3 regions of the Streptomyces sp. NPDC006997 genome follow, and region 3 is predicted to be linked to each of the others. Evidence: riboswitches for the same ligand, from Rfam matches in the RefSeq annotation. Region 3 holds a riboswitch; each other region holds the start of a gene.
The links. Region 3 has a riboswitch for cobalamin ahead of ABZ659_RS05010 (cobalamin biosynthesis protein). Riboswitches for the same ligand answer to the same signal wherever they lie in the genome.
Positions count from the first base shown of each region.

Region 1: linked by a shared signal. The riboswitch ahead of ABZ659_RS12475 (prenyltransferase/squalene oxidase repeat-containing protein) and the one ahead of ABZ659_RS05010 (cobalamin biosynthesis protein) in region 3 are both predicted to bind cobalamin.
Region 2: linked by a shared signal. The riboswitch ahead of ABZ659_RS21860 (energy-coupling factor ABC transporter permease) and the one ahead of ABZ659_RS05010 (cobalamin biosynthesis protein) in region 3 are both predicted to bind cobalamin.

Region 1 is NZ_JBEYHH010000010.1:89,198-96,989, reverse strand. Features, by position in the region: gene ABZ659_RS12495 (prenyltransferase/squalene oxidase repeat-containing protein) at 1-1,007, opposite strand, end outside; gene ABZ659_RS12490 (class I SAM-dependent methyltransferase) at 1,004-1,747, opposite strand; gene ABZ659_RS12485 (glycosyltransferase family 4 protein) at 1,741-3,126, opposite strand; gene ABZ659_RS12480 (TetR family transcriptional regulator) at 3,294-3,941, shown strand; cobalamin riboswitch at 4,306-4,434, shown strand; gene ABZ659_RS12475 (prenyltransferase/squalene oxidase repeat-containing protein) at 4,555-5,796, shown strand; gene ABZ659_RS12470 (SCO2322 family protein) at 5,793-6,449, shown strand; gene ABZ659_RS12465 (CbiQ family ECF transporter T component) at 6,442-7,518, shown strand; gene ABZ659_RS12460 (ATP-binding cassette domain-containing protein) at 7,515-7,792, shown strand, end outside.
Region 2 is NZ_JBEYHH010000021.1:71,209-79,000, reverse strand. Features, by position in the region: gene ABZ659_RS21880 (helix-turn-helix domain-containing protein) at 19-858, shown strand; gene ABZ659_RS21875 (ATP-binding cassette domain-containing protein) at 866-1,705, opposite strand; gene cbiQ (cobalt ECF transporter T component CbiQ) at 1,702-2,451, opposite strand; gene ABZ659_RS21865 (energy-coupling factor ABC transporter substrate-binding protein) at 2,458-2,808, opposite strand; gene ABZ659_RS21860 (energy-coupling factor ABC transporter permease) at 2,805-3,515, opposite strand; cobalamin riboswitch at 3,545-3,733, opposite strand; gene ABZ659_RS21855 (hypothetical protein) at 3,949-4,854, opposite strand; gene ABZ659_RS21850 (hypothetical protein) at 5,160-5,657, shown strand; gene ABZ659_RS21845 (magnesium and cobalt transport protein CorA) at 5,715-6,875, opposite strand; gene ABZ659_RS21840 (winged helix DNA-binding domain-containing protein) at 7,025-7,792, shown strand, end outside.
Region 3 is NZ_JBEYHH010000004.1:68,302-76,093, reverse strand. Features, by position in the region: gene cobN (cobaltochelatase subunit CobN) at 1-2,435, opposite strand, end outside; gene ABZ659_RS05015 (cobyric acid synthase) at 2,432-3,943, opposite strand; gene ABZ659_RS05010 (cobalamin biosynthesis protein) at 3,940-4,887, opposite strand; cobalamin riboswitch at 4,997-5,141, opposite strand; gene ABZ659_RS05005 (CU044_2847 family protein) at 5,336-5,692, shown strand; gene ABZ659_RS05000 (trypsin-like peptidase domain-containing protein) at 5,679-7,792, shown strand, end outside.

The sequences.
Region 1 (7,792 bases), on a different contig from region 3:
GCCTCGTCGCCGCCGAGCGCGGCCACGGCGAGCAGCAGCGACCCCGCCGTCCAGGTGGTCAGCTCCTCGGGCCAGACGACCTCGTCGTCGAAGACGAGGCCGGTCCAGTACAGCCCGGACGCGGGGTCGCGCAGGTGCTGGATGGACTGGAGTATCTCCAGCGCGCGGTCCGACTCGCCCACCGCCCACAGCGCGAGGGCGAGTTCGGCGGACTCGCCGCCGGTCACCCACGGGTTGGGAACGACGCAGCGGACGCCGAAGCCGGGCACGACGAAGCGGTCCCAGCCCTCCTCGATCCGGTCCTTGGCCTCCGCGCCGGTCAGCGCGCCGCCGAGGACCGGGTAGTACCAGTCCATGGAGTAGCGGGACTTGTCCAGGAACCGCTCCGGGTGCCGCCGGATCACGTGCCGCAGCGTGCCGAGCGCCAGCTCCCAGTCGGGCTGCGGCTCCTCGCGCTGCTCGGCGACGGCGAGGGCGCAGCGCAGGGCGTGGTGGACGGAGGAGGAGCCGGTGAGCAGGGCGTCCGCGGCGGGGGTGCCGTCGTCGTCGCGGCGCCAGCCGATCCGGCCGTCCGGCTGCTGGAGCGCCAGCACGAACTCGACGGCCGCGTGGACGGTGGGCCACATCCGGTCCAGGAAGGCGTCGTCGCCGGTGGCGAGGTAGTGGTGCCAGACGCCGACCGCGACGTAGGCGACGAAGTTGGTCTCCCGCCCCCGGTCGGTGACGGCGTCCGCGTCGCCGTCGGCGTAGGCGGCGTACCAGGAGCCGTCGGGGTTCTGGTGGCGGCGGAGCCACTCGTAGGCCCGCTCGGCGGCCTGGTACTCCCCGGCCGCGTCCAGGGCCATGGCGGCCTCGGTGTGGTCCCAGGGGTCGAGGTGGTGGCCCCGGAACCACGGTATGGCGCCGTCGGCGCGCTGCGCGCCGAGCAGGGCGCGTACGGTCGCGGCGGCCTCGTCGGCGGTGAGGACGCCGGGCAGGACGAGGTGGTCGGTGCGGGGGGTGGTCACCGCGCGTCCGCCTCGGGCAGGCGGGGCAGGTGCGGCTTGGTCGCGTAGGCCACGAAGCTCTTGCCGATCAGCGGGTTGAGGGCCTGCTCGGCGACCCGGGTGGCGAGCGGCTTCTTCATGATGTCCCAGACCAGCAGCTTGTGGTACGCCCGCACCGGCGGCGCCTTGTCGTTGTCGACGCCGAACGCGCACTTGAGCCACCAGTACGGGGAGTGCAGGGCGTGGGCGTGGTGGGTGCCGTAGGGGCGCAGCCCGGCCTCGCGTATCTTCGCGAGGAGTTCGTCGGCCTTGTAGATGCGGATGTGGCCGCCCTCGACCTCGTGGTAGGCGTCGGAGAGGGTCCAGCAGACCTTCTCGGGGCCGTAGCGCGGGACGGTGACGGCGATCCGGCCGCCGGGCTTGAGCACCCGGACCATCTCGGCGAGGACGCCCTTGTCGTCGGGGATGTGCTCCATCACCTCGGAGATGATGACGACGTCGAAGGACTCGTCGGGGAAGGGCAGCGCGAGCGCGTCGCCCTCCAGGGCGGTGGCGGTGGCCCCGGCGGGCGCCTCACCGGCCTCCTCCATCGCCGCGAACCACCTGGCGACCTCGCGGATCTCCTCGCCGTTCTGGTCCAGGGCGACGACCCGCGCGCCGCGCCGGTAGCACTCGAAGGCGTGCCGCCCCGCTCCGCAGCCGAGGTCCAGGACCCGGTCCCCCGGGGCGAGTGGGAACCGGGTGAAGTCGACGGTCAGCACGTGGCCCTGCTTTCGGGTGAGACGCCGGTGGGGGTGGGGATGGGTGCGGGTGCGGGGGCGCCGGTGGTGCGGGCGATCGCCTCACGGTAGTGGGCCACCGTGCCCTGCGCGGCGCGGGCCCAGGTGAAGTGGTCGAGGACGCGGTCCCTTCCCGCGGCGCCGAGGCGGGCGCGCAGGTCGGGGTCGGTGAGCAGACGGCCGAGCCCGGCGGCGAGGGCGTCCGGGTCGCCGGGGGGCACGGCGAGGCAGGTCTCCCCGTCGCGCCCGGCGACCTCGGGGATGGCGCCGCCGGTGGTGGCGAGCAGCGGGGTGCCGGTGGCCATGGCCTCGGCGGCGGGCAGGGAGAACCCCTCGTACAGCGACGGCACGCAGGCGACCTGCGCCGAGCGCACCAGGTCGACGAGTTCGGCGTCGGAGATGCCCTTGACGAACTCGACGGCGCCTTCGAGGCCGTACCGTTCGACCGCGCGGGCGACCGGGCCGCCCTCGGGCCGCTTGCCGACGACGACGAGGTGGGCGCCGGGGTGCTCGGTGCGCACCTTGGCCAGCGCCTCGACGAGGAAGACCAGGCCCTTGAGCGGGACGTCGGCGCTGGAGGTGGTGACGATCCGGCCGGGCACCTTCGGCACCGACGGGTCGGGCGAGAACAGGTCGGTGTCGGCGCCGATGTGCACGACGTGGACGCGGTCCTCGCGGACGCCGAGGTGTTCGACGATCTCGGCGCGGGAGGTGCCGGAGACGGTGAGGACGGAGGGCAGCCGCCGGGCGACGCGCTTCTGCATCCGGGTGAAGGCGTACCAGCGCCGCACGGACCAGCGGCGGGCGCGGCTCCCGGCCGCGTCCAGCTCCAACTGCCGGTCCACGGTGATGGGGTGGTGGACGGTGGTGACCAACGGGGCGCCGAGGTCGCCGAGCAGGCCGTAGCCGAGGGTCTGGTTGTCGTGGACGACGTCGAAGTCGCCGCGGCGGGCGCGCAGGTGGCGACGGGCGCGCAGCGAGAAGGTGAGCGGCTCGGGGAAGCCGCCGGTCCACATCGTGCCGACTTCCAGGGCGTCGATCCAGTCGCGGTACTCGTGGCGGCCCGGGGTGCGGAAGGGGTCGGGCTGGCGGTAGAGGTCGAGGCTGGGGAGTTCGGTGAGGGTCGGGCCACCGGGGCCGTCCGAGCCGTCGAGGGCGTCGAGGACGGGGTAGGGCTGGGCGCCGATGACCTCGACGCGGTGGCCGAGGCGGGCCAGTTCGCGGGAGAGGTGCCGGACGTAGACGCCCTGGCCCCCGCAGAACGGGTTGCCCTTGTAGGTGAGGAGTGCGATGCGGAGCGGTCGCAAGCCGTCGGACGCCAGGTCCTGGCGGGGACCCGCCTGACTGGCCTCAGCGGTCACTCTGGGCCCCCTTCTCCCTGCACTGCGCGAGCCTACGACGCGACGCTAATCTAGAACAAGTTGCAGACTTGATCGTTCGGAAGCTCCGAATCTACCGGCAGGTAGGGGCGCTGTGACCAGTGGATCAGGTGATTCGCGCCACGGCGGGGCAGGGCGGAGTGGGCAGGGTGGAGAACGTGGGCAAGGCGGCCGGAGCGGACGTCGGCACAGCGTCCCCCGGCACACCGCCGCTCACCGAACGGCAGGCGGCCCGGCGGCGGCGGATCCTGCACGCGTCGGCGCGACTGGCCAGCCGGGGCGGCTTCGACGCGGTGCAGATGCGGGAGGTCGCGGAGTCCTCACAGGTGGCCCTCGGCACCCTCTACCGCTACTTCCCCTCCAAGATCCACCTCCTGGTCGCCACGATGCGGGACCAGCTCGACCACATGCGCGCCACCCTGCGCGAGAAACCCCCCGCGGGCGACACGGCGGCCGCGCGCGTCACGGAGACCCTGATGCGGGCCTTCCGCGCCCTCCAGCGCGAGCCGGACCTCGCCGACGCGATGGTCAGGGCCCTCACCTTCGCGGACCGCAGCGTGAGCCCCGAGGTGGACCAGGTCTCCCGCCAGACGACGGCGATCATCCTGGACGCCATGGGCCTGACCACCCCGCCCACCGCCGACCAGCTCGCCGCCGTCCGCGTCATCGAGCACACCTGGCACTCGGCCCTCACCACCTGGCTGTCGGGCCGCGCCTCCATCGCCCAGGTCAGGATCGACATCGAGACGGCGTGCCGGTTGATCGACCTCACGGAGAGCGAGTCCGGCACGCCCTGAACGGGCACGCGAAACGACCTACGAGGCGGGTTCCCTTCGCCGGTATTGTCCGGATCAGGTCGCTGGGGGTCGCCTTCCGGAACGCGCGCCTCGCGGCCGTACGCCCTTCCGGCCTCTCAGCCCGACCGTCGACGTCGGCACCGGCGGATACCCGTACTGCCCGGTGTCTCGCCAGAGTCGGCTACTCCGGTCGAACTCCCTCACTCGTCTCGTAGGCCTTGTAAATAGGGTAAATCCGACACCGCGCCGGATGCCAGTCCTCGGACGGGAAAACCTGTTCCCCGCCGCCCAGCAGGCGGTGGCGGGCGGCGAGACCGTCGCGTACGTGGCCGTACAGGCGACCGGCAGGCGGCGGGCGGGCTACGGCCCGGTAGCATGGCCCGGTCGTCATCACACCCGTACGGGGGGAAGCCGGTGCAATTCCGGCGCTGACCCGCAACCGTGAACCGCCGCAAGGCCGGTGAGCCGGACTGCCCGGTACGGAACCGTGACCGGCTCAAGCGCGCCCGCGTCCCGCGGGTGCGCGGCACCGTCGAGGCATACGGAGCCGAGCCGCCGGGGGTGCCCCCTGCTGCCCGGCTGCCCGCGCAGCACAGAGAGGCACCCGCCGATCATGAACATCCGCCGCAGCGCAGTGGTCCTGGCCGCCGCCGTCCTGACCGGCGCCGTCGCGGCACCGGTCGCGCACGCCGCCGACCCGTCGCCGTCCGCCTCGCTGCCCACCGCCCTGTACGGCACCGCCGACCCCACCTACGACGGGGTGTGGCGGCAGTCGCTGGCACTGCTCGCCCAGGACACCGTGGGCGTCACCCCGGCCGCCGCGGCCGTGGAGTGGCTCACCGGGCAGCAGTGCGCCGACGGCTCCTTCGCGCCCTACCGGGCCGACCCGGGCAAGGACTGCGACGCCAAGACCGCCGTCGACACCAACAACACCGCCGCCGCCGTGCAGGCCCTCGCGGCGCTCGGCGGACACGACGCGGTGACGGCGAAGGCCGTCGGCTGGCTGAAGTCCGTACAGAACAAGGACGGCGGCTGGGGCTACGTGCCCGGCGGCCCCAGCGACGCCAACTCCACCTCCGTCGTCATCGGCGCCCTCGCGGCGGTCGGCGAACAGCCCGGCGAGACGGTCAAGGGCGGCAAGTCGCCGTACGACGCCCTGCTGGGCCTCTCCATACCCTGCGGCGGGAAGGGCGGCGGTGCCTTCGCCTACCAGCCCGACGAGAAGGGGAAGCTGGCCGCCAACGACGACGCCACCGCCGCGGCCGTCGTCGGCGCCCTCGGCAAGGGCCTGACCGGCGCCGCCGCGAAGCCCGCCGGTACCGAGCCGGCCTGCGCGCAGGCCACCGACCCGGAGCAGGCCGCCCGCAACGGCGCCGCGCACCTGCACACCGCCCTCGCGAAGGACGGCCACCTGCTGTCCGCCCTGCCCGGCGCCGAGGACCAGCCGGACTACGGCAACACCGCCGACGCGGTCCTCGCCCTCGCCACCGCCGGGTACGCCGACGAGGCCGCCGACGCGATGCGCTGGCTCGGCGCCCACTACCAGGGCTGGGCCAAGCAGTCCGGACCGGCGGCGTACGCGCAGCTGATCCTCGCCGCCGACGCGGCCGGTTTCGACGTCCGCGACTTCGACGGCAGCGGCGACGACCTGGTGAAGCGGCTGAACGCGACGGGCCCGGCCCCGCGGGCCGCGGATGCCTCGGCGACCCAGACCACGGAGGCCGCCGAGGACAAGAAGGACGCCGGGGGCGACGACGACTTCGGCGTCGGCGTGCTGTGGACCGTCGGCGTCTTCCTCGTCGCCGGCATCGGCATCGGCTTCCTGGTCAGCGGCCGCGGGAAGTCGCGGTCGTGACGCCGCGCCGCCGCGCCGCGGCCCTCTCCGCGCTCGTCCTCGCCGCGCTGCTGACCGCGCTCGCGGGCGCGGTCCCGGCGCAGGCCGCGGGCTACCGCTACTGGTCGTTCTGGGAGCGCGAGGACGGCCGGTGGACCTACGCCACCCAGGGCCCGTCGCAGGTGCGGCCCTCCGACGGCGCCGTCCACGGCTTCCGGTTCGCCGTGAGCGAGGACTCCGCGGACGCCGACCGGCCGCGCGGCGGGGCGGACTTCACCGCGATCTGCGGGACGACGCCCGAGCGCGGCGACCGCAAGCGGATCGCCCTCGTCCTGGACTTCGGGACCCGCGCCGACGCGCCCTCCGGCGAGGCGCCGCCCGCCCGCCGCGCGGTCTGCGCCAGCGTCCCCACCGACGCCAGCACCGCCGAGGCCCTGGCCGCGGTGGCGAAACCCCTGCGCTACGACACCAACGCGCTGCTGTGCGCCATCGCGGGGTATCCGCGGCGGGGGTGCGGTGAGCAGATATCCACGGCGGGCAAGGGCGGCGGCGCCACGGAGACCGAGGAGACCGAGGAGACCGACGAGGGTCCCTCGCTGGGGCTGCTCGCGGGCGGTGCCGTCGTCGCCGTGCTCGCCGCGGCGGCGGTGTGGCAGGTCCGCCGCCGTGGGTGAGCGGGCCGCCGTCCACCCCGGGGCGTGGTGGCTGTGGTCCCTCGCCCTGGGGACCGCGGCGACCCGCACCACCAACCCGCTGCTGCTCGCCCTGCTCGTCGCCGTCTCCGCGTACGTCGTCGCCGCGCGGCGCCCGGACGCCCCCTGGGCGCGGTCCTACGGCGCGTTCGTGAAGCTGGCGCTGGCCGTGCTGCTGATCCGGCTGGTGTTCGTGGTGGCGCTCGGCTCGCCCATCCCCGGCACCCACGTCCTGCTCACCCTGCCCGAGGTCCCGCTGCCGGACTGGGCGCAGGGCATCCGCCTCGGCGGCCGGGTGACGGCGGAGGCGGTGGTGTTCGCCCTGTACGACGGGTTGCGGCTGGCCACCCTGCTGGTCTGCGTCGGCGCCGCGAACGCCCTCGCCAGCCCCACCCGGCTGCTGAAGTCGCTGCCGGGCGCGCTGTACGAGATGGGCGTCGCGGTGGTCGTCGCGCTCACCTTCGCGCCGCATCTCGTCGCCGACGCGCGGCGGTTGCGTGCCGCCCGGCGGCTGCGGGGCCGACCGGACGCGGGGGTGCGGGGGCTGCTCCAGGTCGGGCTGCCGGTCCTGGAGGGCGCCCTGGAACGCTCGGTCGCCCTCGCCGCCGCGATGGACGCCCGCGGCTACGGCCGTACCGCCGCCGTCCCCGCCGCGGTGCGCCGTACGACGGCCACGCTCACCCTCGGCGGGCTGCTCGGCGTCTGCGCGGGCACGTACGGGGTGCTGACGGCGGCGGGCGGCACGTACGGGCTGCCCGTGCTGCTGGCCGGGCTCGGTGCCGCGCTGGCCGGGCTGTGGCTGGGCGGCAGGCGCACCCCGCGCACCCGGTACCGCCCCGACCCGTGGGGCGCGCGGGCCTGGCTGGTCGCCGGGTCCGGGGCGGCCGTCGCCGCGCTGCTGGTGCTCGCCGGGGACCGGGACCCCGCGGCACTGCGGCCCGGGGTGGTCCCGCTGGTCGCGCCCGAGCTGCCGCTGTGGCCCGCCGCGGCCGTCCTCGTCGGGCTGCTCCCGGCCTTCGTCACCCCCGCACCGGAGAAGGAACTGCCGTGATCCGCTTCGAAGACGTGACCGTGACCTACGACGGCGCCGCCGAACCGGCCGTCCGCGACCTGGACTTCGAGGTGCCGGAGGGCGAACTCGTCCTGCTGGTCGGCCCGTCGGGCGTCGGCAAGTCGACCGTCCTGGGCGCGGTGAGCGGGCTCGTCCCGCACTTCACCGGCGGCACCCTGCGCGGCCGGGTCACGGTGGCGGGCCGCGACACCCGCACCCACAAGCCGCGCGAACTCGCCGACGTGGTGGGCACCGTGGGCCAGGACCCGCTGGC
Region 2 (7,792 bases), on a different contig from region 3:
GGCGTGGAGGACTCGGAGATGCCCGTCGGCAAGGTCTCCCCGGACGACGACCCGGCACGCGCCCTCGGCGGCGCCCTGCGCGCGCTCCAGCAGCGTTCGGGCCGCACCCTGCGCGCGCTGGAGGACGAGGTGCGGATCAGCGACTCGTCCCTGTCGCGCTACTTCCGCGGCAGCACGGTGCCGCCCTGGTCCACCGTCCGCGACCTCTGCGTCGCCCTGAAGGCGGACCCCACGGAGTACCGGTCCCTGTGGGAGGCGGCCCACCGCAGCCAGCCCGCCGCGCCCCCGCCCCCACCACCCGGACCCGCCGCCGACCCCGCCGCCGACCCCGGCCCCGGCCCCGACCCCGGGCACCGTCCCCGCCACCGCTGGCGGTACGCCGGCGCCGGAGCCCTCGCCGGTGCCCTGCTGGGCGGCGCGCTCACCGCCCTGCTCCTGCCCGCCACCGGCGACCCCGCCCCGGCGGCCGACACCGCTGCCGGCGCCCAGCGGTCCCCCGACGCGGGCCGCATGTTCGTCAACCGTGCCACCGGCGCCTGTCTGGACGACAGCCTGGACCACGGGCTGCGCTCCTACCCCTGCAACGCCCTCAACTACCAGCGGTGGACGGTGGCCACCGCGGACGACGGCACCACCCGGCTCCGCAACCACGCCACCGGAGCCTGCCTCGACCACGGCGACCACGGGCCGCGCCCCGCCGACTGCGGCGAGTACCCCACCCAGCGGTGGACCGTCACCCCGCTGCGGGACCACTCCGTCGAGATCCGCAACGCCGTCACCCACCACTGCCTCACCGACGCCGCCGCCGGCCTGCGCGCCCTGCCCTGCGACCGCACGGACCGTCAGAAGTGGGGCTGAGCCGCCCTCACCCCGCCGCCCCCGCGAGCGCTGCCAGGTCCTCCGCGGTGCGCGGCCCCGCGGCATCCTCCGCCAGCAGGCCCCTCGTGCGCAGCAGCCGGGCCGCCGCGATGCCCCACGGCAGCCGTAGCCCCGCCTGACCGAGCAGGTCGGTGCGGGCCAGCATCCGAGCCGTGGGGCCGGTGTGGGCGCCGGACGGGGTCAGCAGGGCCGCGTCGTCGGCCCAGCGCAGCGCCAGGTCCACGTCGTGGGTGGCCATCACCACCGTCGTCCCCGTGGCCCGCAGCCCGCCCAGGGTGGTCAGCAGCCGCTCCTGCCCGTCCGGGTCGAGACCCGCGGTCGGCTCGTCGAGGATGAGCACCCTCGGCCGCATCGCGACCGCGCCCGCGATCGCGGTCCGCTTGCGCTGGCCGTAGGAGAGCAGATGGGTGGGCCGGTCCGCCAGCGCGGTGATGTCCAGCGCGGCGAGCGCCTCGTCGACCCGGGCGCGCACCTCCGCGTCGGGCAGCCCCAGGTTGAGCGGCCCGAAGGACACGTCCTGGGAGACGGACGCGGCGAACAGCTGGTCGTCCGGGTCCTGCACCACCAGCTGCACGGTCGTCCGCAGCCGGGTCAGCCCCTTCCGGTCGTAGCCGACCGGCCGCCCCTCCAGCGTCAACCGGCCCTCGCGCGGGCGCAGTCCACCGCTCAGCAGCCGCATCAGGGTCGTCTTGCCACTGCCGTTGCGGCCGAGCAGGGCGAGCGCACGCCCCTCGTGGACGTCGAAGTCGAGGCCGCTGAGGACGGTCGGCCCGTCCTCGTAGCCGAAGGACACGCCCCGCAGGGCGACCAGTGCGGGCTCGCTCATGTCAGTGGCCTTTCGAGTACGAGGGTCAGGGCGGCCACGGCCGCGAGCAGGGTCAGGCTGGCGCCGGTGAAGCGTGGGGAGACGCGGGTTTCGGGGAGCAGCACCCGCAGGGAGCCGTCGTAGCCGCGTCCGGCGAGGCCGGTCTGGAGCCGTTGCGCCCGGTCGAAGGCCCGCACGAACGCCGTCGACCCGAGCCCCGCCAGGGACCGCCAGGTCGCCGCGCGGGTGGTGTGGCCGAGCCGGGCGGCCTGCGCGGCGCGGACCAGCCGTACCGAGTCCAGCAGCAGGAAGCTCATCCGGTACGTCACCAGCGCCACGTCGACGACCGGTGCGGGCACCCCGGCCCGCACCAGGCGCGGCAGCAGGTCCGACATCGGTGTGGTGAAGGCGAACAGCAGCACGCCCAGGGACGCCGCCGACGTCCGCAGCAGCAACTCCCCGGCGCGCGCCGGGCCGCCGGCGGCGAGGGAGACGAACCCGTCCGGGCCGCCCACCTGGACGAGCAGGGTGACCGCGCCGGTCGCACAGAAGCCCAGCGGCACCCTGTAGGCCCGCCACAGCTGACGGCCCGGCACCCCGGCCGGGCCGAGCAGCAGCGCCAGCGCGGTCAGCAGCACCAGGGCCGCGCCCGGCCAGGGCGGCAGCGAGATCGCGAGCACCGTCAGACCGAGTCCGAGCACGGCCTTGTCCACGGGATGGCGGCGGCGCCAGCGGCTGCTGTGCGCCGCCGCGTCGATCGGCAGCACCGGCGGTCAGTCCCGTCCGGCGGTGGGGTCGGCGGGTCCGGCGGCCGCGGTCCGGGCCCGCTCCTCGCCCTGGCGCCTGCCCCTGCGCAGCCCGAAGTAGTAGGCGAGGACGCCCGCGCCGAGCGCCGCCTGGAGGGAGAACAGGCCCGACTCGATCTCCCCGGACGGCGGTGTGTACAGCGGGGAGAACCAGGGTTCGTAGTCCGGGTGGTCCTCGGCGATCGCCGACTGCGCCTGGCCGTCGGAGCCGGTGAACGGCTCGTCCTTGTCGTCGCCGAGGCCGAGGGCCAGCGGCAGCACGGCCAGCGCCGCCACCAGCGCGAGGAGTACGAGGTTGATCTTCGCGTTCCGGCTCATCGGGTCACCGCCCCGGTCTCCTGTCGGGCCTGCCGCGTCCGCGCCCCGGTGACCAGCACCCCGAGCCGCGTCAGCTCGCCCTTGCTGGACTGCACCAGCAGCCGCATCACCAGCACCGTCAGCAGCCCTTCGCTCACCGCGAGCGGGATCTGCGTGACGGCGAAGAGGGAGCCGAACTTGCCGAGCGCGCCCGGGAACCCGCTGCTCGGGTCGGGGAAGGCCAGCGCCAGCTGGACGCTGGTGACGCAGTACGTGGACAGGTCGGCGACGAACGCGCCGCCGAACACGGCGCCCATCAGCGGCACGTCGAGGCGGCGCAGCAGCCGGTAGGCGCCGTACCCGGCCCACGGCCCGACGATCGCCATGGAGAAGACGTTGGCGCCGAGCGTGGTCAGCCCGCCGTGCGCGAGCAGCAGCGCCTGGAAGAGCAGCGTGATGGTGCCGAGCACCGCCATCACCGGCGGCCGGAACAGGATGGCGCCCAGACCGGTGCCGGTGGGGTGCGAGCAACTGCCGGTCACCGAGGGCAGCTTCAGCGCGGACAGGACGAAGGTGAAGGCGCCGGACGCCCCGAGGAGCAGGGTGCTCTCGGGGTGCTGCCTGACCTCACGGGTGAGTGACCGGACTCCGTGGACGACGAACGGCGCGGACGCGACACCCCAGGCGATCGCGTGCGCCGGAGGTAGGAAACCCTCGGCTATGTGCATGGCTCAGCAGACCCTCTCCAGCACCTCGTGGATGGTTGACGCGCCTTGGCCGGTCTCCTGGCTGACGGGTACCACCGCCCGCGCTCCGCCTTCCCGGGTCCGAAGAAAGGACCCAGTGGCTGCCCCTGGGGGCTGGAGCCGGACTTCCCGATCACAGTGGCGAGGGCCGCACCGGCATCACACCGGATTTCCCGTTCACCAAGGCGTGGTGACAGTAATCGGCCCCCGGGGGTGGTGACAAGCGGGCATCAGGGGCGCGAATGCGGGCGCACACCCGCACACCGGCGCACTCGGACGCCCGGAGGTGCCCTGTCTCACACTCCGCGTCCCACCCTCGGGCACCCCGGGAGGAGACCCGGTCAAACCGACGGGACCCCGGTCAGCGTCAGGCTGACCGGGGCCCCGTCGTCGGTACGGGGACGGGGCGGGACGCTCAGACGTAGGGCATGAAGGTGGCCACGAAACAGGTCCTCTTCGCCGCCTTCCGCCACCTTCTCGAACTCCGCACAGACCTCCGGCCGATCGAGGCAGGTGAAGGCCTCGTAGCTCTGCACCGGCACCCCGTACGCGGGGTGTTCCGCCGGAGTGTCCCCGGACAGGAGCAGCGGACCGGCTCCGCCCGCACGCGTGCTCCAGCCCGCAGACCGGAGGGACTCCGCGATGTCCTCGACGGGGTCACCGTCCGTGGACACCGAGGGGTGAACGTGAAGGTGAGCGGCCCGTCGGGGGCCCGGTCCAGGACGATGTTCTCCTTCACCCGTCCCGGACCGACCTGGTACGACAGGTCGGCGCCGGACACCGCGTCCTGGTAGGTGACGACGTCGCCCTCGGCGACCGGACGCAGTTCCCCGGCCTGCGGAAGGCCGACGGTGACGGCGTGCCCGTCCGCCGACTCCACCCGCAGCAGCCGCTCCGCGTCCACACCGAACCAGCTGCGCGTCGCGTTGCTGGTGTTGGAGAACTCGAATCCCCTACGGTCGCTTTCCCGGACCGTGGTGTCGATGTCCTTCCAGGACTTACCGGACCGGTAGCCGGTCGGCGTGGCCGAGACCTCCGCCTGCACGCGTCCGTCGGAAAGCTGCCAGAAGCGGGCATTCGCACTGCGACGACCGCTGAGTTCCTTGACGCGCTTGGCCTTGGGGGCGTTCTTTCCCTTGGGCAGTTTCTGCCGGTCGGCTATCCCGGCCTCGTCGTGCGAGGGCGGCTCGGGAGCGTCGGTGTCGTCGCCGGTGAACCAGCTTCTGACGGTGTCGACGACTCCCTCGCCGTCATCGCCGTCCGACGTCGTTGCTGCGTAGGCGAGTTGGGGCAGCGCGGTGCTCATCACCGCGGCCGCCACCAAGCAGGCCGTAACGCTTCCCAGTCTGGGTCTCACGCCAAACCTTTATCTTGGAACCTGGCTGAAAATGCCGTTCCCCAGACGTGTCCCTGGTGCCAGGAAAATGCCAGGGGAATGACGCCGGAATTCTTAGTCAGCTGACTGATGCCAAGTCAATCGATGAGACTGTCCAGGCAGTTGGCGGCAAAACGGCAATGCGTTGTCTGAATTGTCCGCACAGTGGCGGGCGGGTGTCGGCGTCAGGTATAAAGCCCCCGGTCGTCGCCCGGAGACGGGGCGAATTGCTATGCGGAGGGGAAATTCCCATGGACGTCACGGAACGGACGGCGACGGGGCCCGAGCCCGAGTCGGAGCCCTCATCCGGGCCCGACGGGTCCAGGTCCCCAGCCGGGCGGCCCGACCGCTCGGGGCTGAAGATCGCCGGGGGGGTACTCGCCGCGTGCGCGGTGCTCGTCGGCTACGGGATCACGGCCGGAACCGGCGGGGACGACGACGAGCCGGAGCGCAAGGTCCCCACCGCCGCGGTGACCTACGAGGTGACCGGCACCGGCACCGCCGACATCACCTACCAGGCCCGCAGCGAGTCCGGTAAGGCGGTGGTCGTCAGGTCCGCCACCTTGCCGTGGCGCAAGACCGTCGACGTGCCCCTGGGCCGGGAGGCGGTCGTCTCCATCACCCTCGGCGAGCAGGGCGGCGAGGCCCGCTGTGCCGTCGCCGTCCGTGGCAGGCACGTCCAGGGCGCCACGGCGGCGGGCGAGTTCGGCCGCGCCACCTGCTCCGGTGACCTGCCCCGGCGGAGCTGATCCCCGGCTCCGGCGCGGGCGTCCGCGCCCGTGGGGCGCCGGTCGGCCTCCGGGCGCCTACAGCCAGCCGCGCCGTTTGAAGACGACGTACAGGCTGACGCAGACCACCCCCATCAGGGCGATCGCGAAGGGGTAGCCGAACAGCCAGTGCAGTTCGGGCATGTGGTCGAAGTTCATGCCGTAGATCGTGCCGACCAGGGTCGGCGCGAAGAGGATCGCCGCCCAGGCCGAGATCTTCTTCAGCTCCTCGTTCTGCGCGAACCCCGCCTCCGCCAGCGCCCGCATCTCCGCGTTCTGCTGCTGGGTCACCAGGGTCGCGTTGACGGTCAGGATGTCGGTGAGGGCCTGCCGGAAGCCGTCGACGCGTTCGCTGGTGTGCGTGACGTGGTCGGCGACGTCCCGCAGGTAGCGCTGGAGCTCCTCGTCGGTGCCGTACTTGGCGAAACCCGCCATCAGGCCGTGCAACATGCCGACCAGGGGGCGCGTGGAGCGCTGGAACTCCACCATCTCGCGGGAGAGTTCGTAGATGCGGCGGGAGACCTCGGGGTCGCCGCGGAAGACCTCGGTCTCGATCTCGTCGATGTCGTTCTGGACGCCCTCGACGACCGGCGCGTAGCCGTCGACCACCGCGTCCAGGATGGCGTACAGCACCGCCTCGGGACCGAGGCGCAGCAACTCCGGGGTCTCCTCCATGCGGTGGCGCACGGCGGACAGGTCGGGGGCGCCGCCGTGCCGCACCGTGAGCACGAAGTCCGGGCCGACGAAGACGTGCAGCTCGCCGAAGTCGACCTCCTCGGGGGCGTCGAGGTAGCGGGCGGCGCGCAGCACGACGAAGAGGGTGTCGCCGTAGCGTTCCAGCTTCGGGCGCTGGTGGGCCTCCATCGCGTCCTCCACCGCGAGCGGGTGCAGGTCGAACTCGGCGGCCAGCGAGAGCAGTTCGACGTCGGTGGGGCGGGCGAGCCCGATCCACGCCATGCCGGCGGGGTGCTCGCGCAGCTCACGGTAGGTCTCCGCGAGGGTGCCCGGGGAGGAGACGCGGACGCCCTCCCGGTACAGGGCGGCCTCCACGACGCTGACCGGCTCCGGCGGCGACGGCTCGGGCGGTGCCTCGGGCGGCGCCGGGGGAGCCTGCCGCGGGGGCCGCTCCGCGGGCCGCGACCGCCGCCAGCCCGGCCTCAGGACGCTCTTCGCGCCGGGACGGTCACGTCGCTCGGGCATCACGGCTGCCTTCCGGTGGGGGCCGACGTCAGGGTGATCAACGAGCAGGATATACGGGGCGAAACGTACGACGGGGGTGTCCGAGCCGCGCCCCGCCCTTGCCGCATATAGGTCAGGAACTGTCCGCCATCCGCGCTAGCGTGCGGAGCATGACGAAGACGGCCCCGGCGGCGCCCCTGCTCAGCACCCGTGCCCTCAACCGAGCCACCCTCGCCCGCCAACTGCTGCTGCGCCCCGCGCGGCGTACCGCGCTGGACGCCGTCGGGCATCTGCTCGGGCTCCAGGCTCAGAACGTGCGGCCCCCGTACCACGCGCTCGCCGCCCGCCTGGAGGGGTTCCGGCCGGAGGAGCTGTCCCGGCTGATGGCCGACCGCGCCGTCGTCCGGATCGTCACCCTGCGGTCGACCATCCACACCCACACCGCCGACGACGCCCTCACCCTGCGGCCCCTGGTGCAGCCCGCCCGGGACCGGGAGATCAACCTCTTCCGCAAGGGGCTCACCGGCGTCGACCTCGACCGGCTCGCGGGGCTCGCCCGGGACCTCGTGGAGGCCGGGCCGCGCACCATGGGGCAGCTGCGGGAGGCGCTGGGCGCCGAGTGGCCGGACGCCGACCCGCGGTCCCTCGCCGTCGCCGCCCGCTGCGCGCTGCCGCTCGTCCAGGTCACCCCGCGCGGACTCTGGGGCCGGAGCGGCCAGGTCGCGCTCACCACCGTCGAGCACTGGCTGGGCCGCCCCGCCGAGCCCGCGCCCGCCCCGGAGGACGTCGTACGGCGCTACCTCGCCGCGTTCGGCCCGGCGTCCGTGAAGGACATGCAGACCTGGTCGGGACTGACCCGGCTGCGGCCCGCCTTCGAACGGCTCCGCCCCGAACTGCTCACCTTCCGCGACGAGCACGGCACCGAACTCCTCGACCTG
Region 3 (7,792 bases):
GGTGAGCCCGACGGTCCCGCGGGGACGTAGCCGCCGTCCAGGGCGTGCAGGACGTGCCCGATCTCGTCGCTCGTGCGCGCCAGCCTCGGCACGACCTCCGCGCACGCGAACCCCAGCACCGCGACCGCGTCCGGCAGCTGAGTGCCGAGGACCTCGCGCACCAGCGCGGGCACCGCCGCCGCGTCCCAGCCCCGCGCCTCCATGCCCTCCGCGAACCGCCTGCACACCTGCTCCAGCAGGTCGATCGCGTCGGCGCCGGACCGCGCCGGGCCGTCCACCAGCTCCGTCAGCTCCACCGGCACCTTCACCGGCGCGCCCGGCTCGGCCAGCAGGTCCTTCTCCACCAGCCCGAAGTGCGCGGCGAGGCAGGCCCTGAGCCCCGGCAGCGCGTTCGCCCGACCGCCCCACACCTGGGAGGCCCGCAGCACGGCCAGCACCAGGTTCACCCGGGGCTCGCCCACCGGACCGCCGCCGAGGACGTGCAGGCCGTCCCGGATCTGGACGTCCTTGATCTCGCACAGGTAGCCGTCGACGTGCATGACGAACTCGTCGAAGGCGCCGTCGTCCGGCTGTTCGTCCACGTGCAGGTCGTGGTGGAGTTCCGCCGCCTTGACCAGGGTCCAGATCTGCGCCCGCACGGCCGGGGCCTTCGCCGGGTCGAGGTCGCTCACCAGGGCGTACTCGTCGAGCAGCTGCTCCAGCTTCGCCAGGTCCCCGTACGTGTCCGCGCGGGCCATCGGCGGCACCAGGTGGTCGACGACCGTGGCGTGCCCGCGCCGCTTGGCCTGGGTGCCCTCGCCGGGGTCGTTGACGATGAACGGGTAGACCAGCGGCAGGTCGCCGAGGACGGCGTCCGGGGCGCAGCCCGCGCCGAGGCCGAGGCCCTTGCCCGGCAGCCACTCCATCGTGCCGTGCTTGCCCATGTGCACGACCGCGTCCGCGCCGAAGCCGTTCTCCAGCCAGCGGTAGGCCGCCAGGTAGTGGTGGGAGGGCGGCATGTCGGGGTCGTGGTAGATCGCGATCGGGTTCTCCCCGAAGCCGCGCGGCGGCTGGATCATGACGACGACGTTCCCGAACCGCAGCGACGCCAGCACGATGTCGTCGCCGTCGACGTACAGCGACCCCGGCGGCTCGCCCCACGCCTCCAGCATCGCCTCCCGCAGCTCGGGGTCGAGCTGGTCGAACCACGCCCGGTAGTCGGCCAGCGGCACCCGTGCCGGAGCCGCCGCCAGCTGATCCTCCGTCAGCCACTCCACGTCGTGGCCACCGGCCTCGATCAGCCGGTGGATCAGCTCGTCACCGTCGTCGGGGTGGCCCTCGACGCCGTACCCGGCGTCCCGCAGCGCGTCCAGGACCCGGACCGCCGAGGCGGGGGTGTCCAGGCCGACCGCGTTGCCGACGCGGGAGTGCTTGGTGGGGTAGGCGGTGAAGACCAGCGCGATCCGCTTCTCGGCGTTCGGCTTGTGCCGCAGCCGGGCGTGGCGTACGGCGATCCCGGCGACCCGCGCGGCCCGCTCGGGGTCGGCGACGTACACCGGGACGTCGTCCGGGCCCTGCTCCTTGAAGGAGAACGGCACGGTGACCAGCCGCCCGTCGAACTCCGGGATGGCCACCTGCATCGCCGCGTCCATGGGGGAGAGGGCGGCGTCGGACGCCTCCCAGGCAGCCCGGGACGACGTCAGGCAGAGCCCTTGCAGCACCGGCACGTCCAGGTCGGCCAGCGCGCCGACGTCCCACGCCTCGTCGCCGCCCGCCGACGCCTGCGAGGCATGCGTGCCGCCCGCCGCGAGGACGGTGGCGACGAGGGCGTCCGCCCGGCCCAGCAGCTCGTACAGCCCGGCGTCCGCGCCGCGCAGCGAACCGCAGTACACGGGGAGGGCGTTGGCGCCCTTCGCCTCGATCGCGTCGCAGAGGGTGTCCACGAAGGCGGTGTTGCCGCTGAGTTCGTGGGCGCGGTAGAAGAGCACGCCGACGGTCGGCCGGCCGTCCAGGACCGCCCGTCCGCCGTGGACGCCGTACTCCGGCATCTTCCGCGGCTCCTCGAACCCCTCGCCGGTCAGCAGCACGGTGTCGGAGAGGAACCGGGCGAGTTCGGTGAGGTTGGCGGGCCCGCCCTCCACGAGGTAGCGCAGCGCCTCCGCTACCACCCCGGCGGGCACCGAGGACTCCGCCATCAGCTCGGCGTCGGGCACGGTCTCCCCACCGAGCAGCACGGTCGGCTTCCCGGACGCCTTCAGCGCGGCCAGCCCGTCCTCCCAGGCGCGCTTGCCCCCCAGCAGCCGTACGACGGCCAGGTCGGCGCCGTCGAGCAGCGCGGGCAGCTCGGTCGCCACGTCCACGCGGGTCGGGTTGCCGATCCGGTACGAGGCGCCGGTGGCGGCCCTCGCCGCCAGCAGATCGGTGTCGGCGGTCGACAACAACAACACTGTGCTCATGCGGGCGCTCCCGGTGGGATGAAGGGCAGTCCTGGTGGCGCGCCGGACTCGATGAGCCGCCACAGCGCGTCCGTGTCCGCGTGCTGTTCGATCAGGTCGCCGAGCCGGTCGAGCTGCTCCTCGCGCAGCGCGGCGAACGAGGTGTCGGGGGCGGGGACGAAGCGGCGGCCCGCGGCGTCCGCCACCTCGCGCAGGAAGGCCCGCCGGAAGCCGTCCGACTCCAGGGAGCCGTGCCAGTGGGTGCCCCAGGTCTGGCCGACCCGGCAGCCGTCCAGGAAGGGGGCGCCGCCCTCCACGGTGGCGACCCCGTGGTGGATCTCGTACCCCTCGACCCGCTCTCCGAGGGCCTCGCCGACCGGCCGGGTGAGCGTCTTCTCCCGCGCGAACCGCACCCGTACGGGCAGCACTCCGAGCCCGTCCACCAAGCCCCTGCGGCTCTCCACCTCGTCCTCGACGCGCTCCCCGAGGACCTGGAAGCCCCCGCAGACGCCGAGCACCGGCCGCCCCTCGGCCGCCCTGCGCACGAGCGCCTCCGCGAGCCCGCGCTCCCGCAGCCACTCCAGGGCGCGGACCGTCCCCCGGGTCCCGGGTACGACCACCAGGTCCGCGTCGGCCAGTTCCTCCGGCCGGTCCACGAACCGCACGACGACGCCGGGTTCGGCGGCCAGCGCGTCGACGTCGGTGAAGTTGGACATCAGCGGGACGGCGCAGACGGCGACGCGCAGCACGTCCTCCCCGACGGGCGGCGCGACGTTCGACTCCCGCACCGTCCCGCGCAAGGACACCCGGAGCCCGTCCTCCTCGTCGATACCGAGCCCGTGCCGGTACGGCAGCACGCCGTACGTCCGCCGCCCGGTGAGGCCGCGCAGCATGTCGAGGCCGGGTTCGAGGAGGGAGACGTCGCCCCGGAACTTGTTGACGAGGAACCCGGCGACCAGCTCCTGGTCCGCGGGGGACAGCAGTGCCACGGTCCCGAAGAACGAGGCGAACACACCGCCCCGGTCGATGTCCCCGACGACCAGCACGGGCAGCCGGGCGCCCCGGGCGACGCCCATGTTCACGATGTCGGTGCGGCGCAGGTTGATCTCGGCGGGACTGCCCGCACCCTCGCAGATCACCGCGTCATACGTGCCCCGCAGCTCGGCCAGGCAGTCCAGCACCGTCCCGAGCAGCCGCCGCTGCCGCCCGCCGTGGTAGCCGCGCGCGCTCAGCTCGCCGACCGGCTTGCCCAGCAGCACCACCTGGCTGGACTGCTCCCCGCCGGGCTTGAGCAGGACGGGGTTCATCCGCGCGGTCGGCTCGACGCGGCACGCCTGGGCCTGCATGGCCTGCGCCCGCCCGATCTCGGCGCCCTCGCGGGTCACGAACGAGTTCAGCGACATGTTCTGCGCCTTGAACGGCGCCACCTTCACGCCCTGCCGCACCAGCCACCGGCAGATCCCGGCCGTGACGACGCTCTTGCCCGCGTCGGAGGTGGTGCCCGCGACGAGGAGTCCCCCACCGGTCATGACGTACGCCTCCCTGGTCGGGTGAGCAGCCGGGCGGCGGCGCAGACGCCGAGCGCGAGCACGCCCACGCGCCGGGACAGCCGTACCGCCCGTCCGATGTCCGGTACGGCCACCGCGCGTCCGGCGCCGTTGAGGACGGGCCGGTGCTCGACCCGTCCGCCGTACGACAGGGTGCCGCCGAGCCGCACCCCGAGCGCGCCGGCGAACGACGCCTCCACGGGCCCGGCGTTGGGGCTCGGGTGCCGGTCCGCGTCCGCCCGCCAGGCCCGCACCGCACCGCGCGGATCCGGCCCCGCCACGGCGGCGAGTACCGCGGTCAGCCGCGCCCCCGGCCAGCCGACGAGGTCGTCGAGGCGGGCGGAGGCCCAGCCGTAGCGGCGGTAGCGGGGCGACCTGTGGCCGACCATGGCGTCCAGGGTGTTCACCGCCCGGAAGCCGAGCAGTCCCGGCACCCCGGCGACGGCGCCCCACACCAGGGCGCCCACGACCGCGTCGGAGGTGTTCTCGGCGACCGACTCCACGACCGCCCGCGCGATCCCGTCCGCGTCCAGCGCCTGCGGGTCCCGCCCGCACAGGTGCGGCAGCCGCTCCCGGGCCGCCGCGAGGTCCCCGGCCTCCAGCGCGCGCCCGACGGCGCGGGCCTCCCGGCCGAGCGAGGTGGAGCCGACGACCGCCCAGGTGGCGGCGGCGGTCAGCGCGACGGAGGCGGCGGGGGAGGACCGTACGGCACGGGACGCCACGGCGCCGAGGGTGACGGCGCCACCGGCGCACACCGCGGTGTGCAGGGCGCCCCGGCCCCGGTGGTCGCGCCACAGCACCCGCTCCACGGCGCTCGCGGCACGCCCGAAGGCGGCCACGGGGTGGCCGCGGCGGGGGTCGCCGAGGAGGAGGTCACCGAGGAGACCGGCGGTGGCGCCGTACGCGAAGACGCGATCGGCACGCACGGGGGTCAGCCGGCCGTGGGGTCAGGGAAGGGGGGAGTAGCTCCGGTGCGGGACCGCAGGCGGCAGCCGAGCATCGCGATATGTCCTCACTCAGGGTGTCCACGCCCTGGTTCGACGAGACCGGCGGTGAGAGTTCCTGGCTCCCGGGGAAGGTCTTCCCCGGTCACAGTGGCGGGACCGCGCCGGATTCGCACCGGGCTTCCTCTCCTGCCGCCGTACATGGCTCGGGCAGTCCACCATGCCCCCGAACGGCAGTCAACTTGCCGTTGACCTGCGAGGCTGGAGTGTGTGGAGGCCCACACCCGGGCGGATGCCGCTACCACGGCGCCGCGTTCGGGCGGACCGACTCGCGGCTGATTCACCTTCAGCGGGCACGATTGGCCGGTTCGCTTGTCCGCGCGGCGGCGGGCGCCTGCAATGTCCCGTACGTGAGGGGAGGCGGCGCGGCGTGGCGTACGTGGGCGAAATGCTGCTGGACGACGGTCAGATCGTCCTGCTGGAGGTGGCGGGCGACGGTCCGGCCGGGGTGCGGCGGGTGTCGCGGGGCGGGACGGTCGGGAGCGCCGCCCAGACGCTCCAGCAGGCGCTCGCGCGGGTCCGTCCCGCGCTCGGCGCCGTCCTGGACGGGGCCCGTGGGCTGCCCAGGCCGCCCGGCGCGGTGACCGTCGAGTTCGGCATCACGCTGAGCGCGGAGGCGGGCGTGGTGGTGGCGCGGGCCTCCAGCGAGGCGCACTTCAGCGTCACCATGGAGTGGACCAACCCGGACGGCCCCGAAGTCCCCGGCCAGCGCGATGCCGACGCCTGACGGCGAACTCCCGCACGCCATCGCCCGGTTCTGGCGCCCTGCCGACGGGGGCGACGCGGTCACCGGCTGCGGGTTCCTGGTCGAGCCGCGGACGCTGTGCACCTGCGCGCACGTGGTGGCGAGCGCGCTGGGCACCGACGCCACGGACCCGGAGTCCCCGCCCGCCCCGGTCACCGTCGACTTCCCCCTCCTCCCCGAGCCGTCCCCCCGTCTCACGGCCACCGTCACCCACTGGCGGCCCGTCAGCGGCGACGGCGGCGGGGACATCGCCCTGCTGCGCCTGGCGGAGCCGGTGCCGGGGACCGCGCCGGTGCGGTTCGCGGGCGGTACGGCGGTGTGGGACCACCGGTTCCGCGTCCTGGGCTTCCCGCCCCGCACCGAGGACCACGGGGTGTGGGTGCGCGGACGGCTGCGCGCCCCGGTCGGCAAGGGGTGGACGTCCATGGAGGCCACCCGGCCCGCGCCCGGCACCGGCCCCGTCATCGGGCAGGGCTTCAGCGGGGCGCCCGTGTGGGACGCCGAGCAGGACGGTGTCGTCGGCATGACGGTCGCCGCGGACACCGGCACCGGCGCGACGACGGCGTACCTGATCCCGGCGCCCCTGCTGCTGGGCCTCGGTGAGGGCCCGCGCCCCTCGCCCTTCCGTGGCCTGGAACCCTTCCGCGAACAGGACGCCGCCGTCTTCTTCGCCCGCCGCGCGGACAGCGAACGCCTCGCGGCGGCGCTCGCGGCACACCCCTTCGTGCCGGTGGCGGGCGCCTCGGGGGTGGGCAAGTCGTCCCTGGTCCGGGCGGGGGTGCTCCCGCTCCTGCGGTCCTCGGGCCACACGGTCACGGACTTCGTGGGGCAGCCGGACACCGACCCGGTGCGCACCCTCGCGGAGGCGCTCGCCGTCCAGTTCCCGCCCGCGGCGACGCTGGCCCGCGACCTGTGCGCGGCGCCGGACCGCACCGGCACGGCGGTCCTGCTCGGGGCGCGGGTCCTGGCGCACGGGGGCGCGTCGGGCCATGTCATCCTCCTCGACCAGTTCGAGGAGACGGTCGGCGCCCGCCCGGCCGACGCCCGCGCCCTGCTGGACGTCCTGCTGCCGATGACCCGCGCGGTCCACCCCGGGGGACGTCACCTGCGCGTGCTGGCGACGCTGCGCTCCGCCTCCCTGGAGGACCTGGTCGCCGGCGGCCGGGCGGAGGCCCTGAGCGGCACCCTCCAGATGGTCGCCCCGATGACCCCGGGCCAGCTGGACCAGGTGGTCCGGCGGCCCCTGGACACCGTGCCCGGCGTGGAGTTCGAGCCCGGTCTCGCCGAGCGGGTCGTCACGGACGCGGGGGCGGAACCGGGCGCGCTGCCGCTGGTGGAGTTCGCCCTCGCGGAACTCTGGGAACGCCAGGACCGGGGCCGTCTCACCCATGCCGCGTACCAGGAGATCGGCGGGGTGGAGGGGGCGCTGTCCCGCTACGCCGACCTGCAACTGCGCAAGGTCTGCGAGACACCGGGCGGCCCCGACCCGGCGGTGGCCCGCCGCCTCTTCGAACGCCTCGCGCGCCCGGTCAAGGGCAAGGAGTACGCCCGGGTCGCCCGCGCCTTCGACCACCTCCCGCCCGAACTGCGCGCCGCCGCCCAGTCCCTGGCCCGCACCCGCCTCCTCGTCCTGGCCCGCGACAGCTCCGGCCGCGAGACGGTCGCCCTCGCCCACGAGTCCCTGGTCCGCCAGTGGCCCACCCTGCGCGACTGGCTCCGCGACTCCCACGCCTTCCTCACCTGGCACGAGAAGCTGCGCGGCCGGTTGCGGGAGTGGGAGGACAGCGGTCGACATGTCGATCTGACGTTACGCGGCCAGGAACTCACCGCCGCCCGCGAGTGGTCGTCGACCCGCCCCGGCGAACTCTCCCCGGAGGAGACCGAGTTCATCCGCGTCAGCCGCCTCCACCGGCGGCGCTCGGTGCGGCGGGGACGGACCGGGGTGGCGTTGGTGGCGTGCCTGGCGGTGCTGGCGGGGTTGTTGGGGGTGGCCGCGTGGGACCAGTTCCGGGGCCGGGGACAGGAGGCGCTGGACGATGCCGCGGGACAGCTGGTCGAGTTCGCGGAACACCGGGCCGAGGA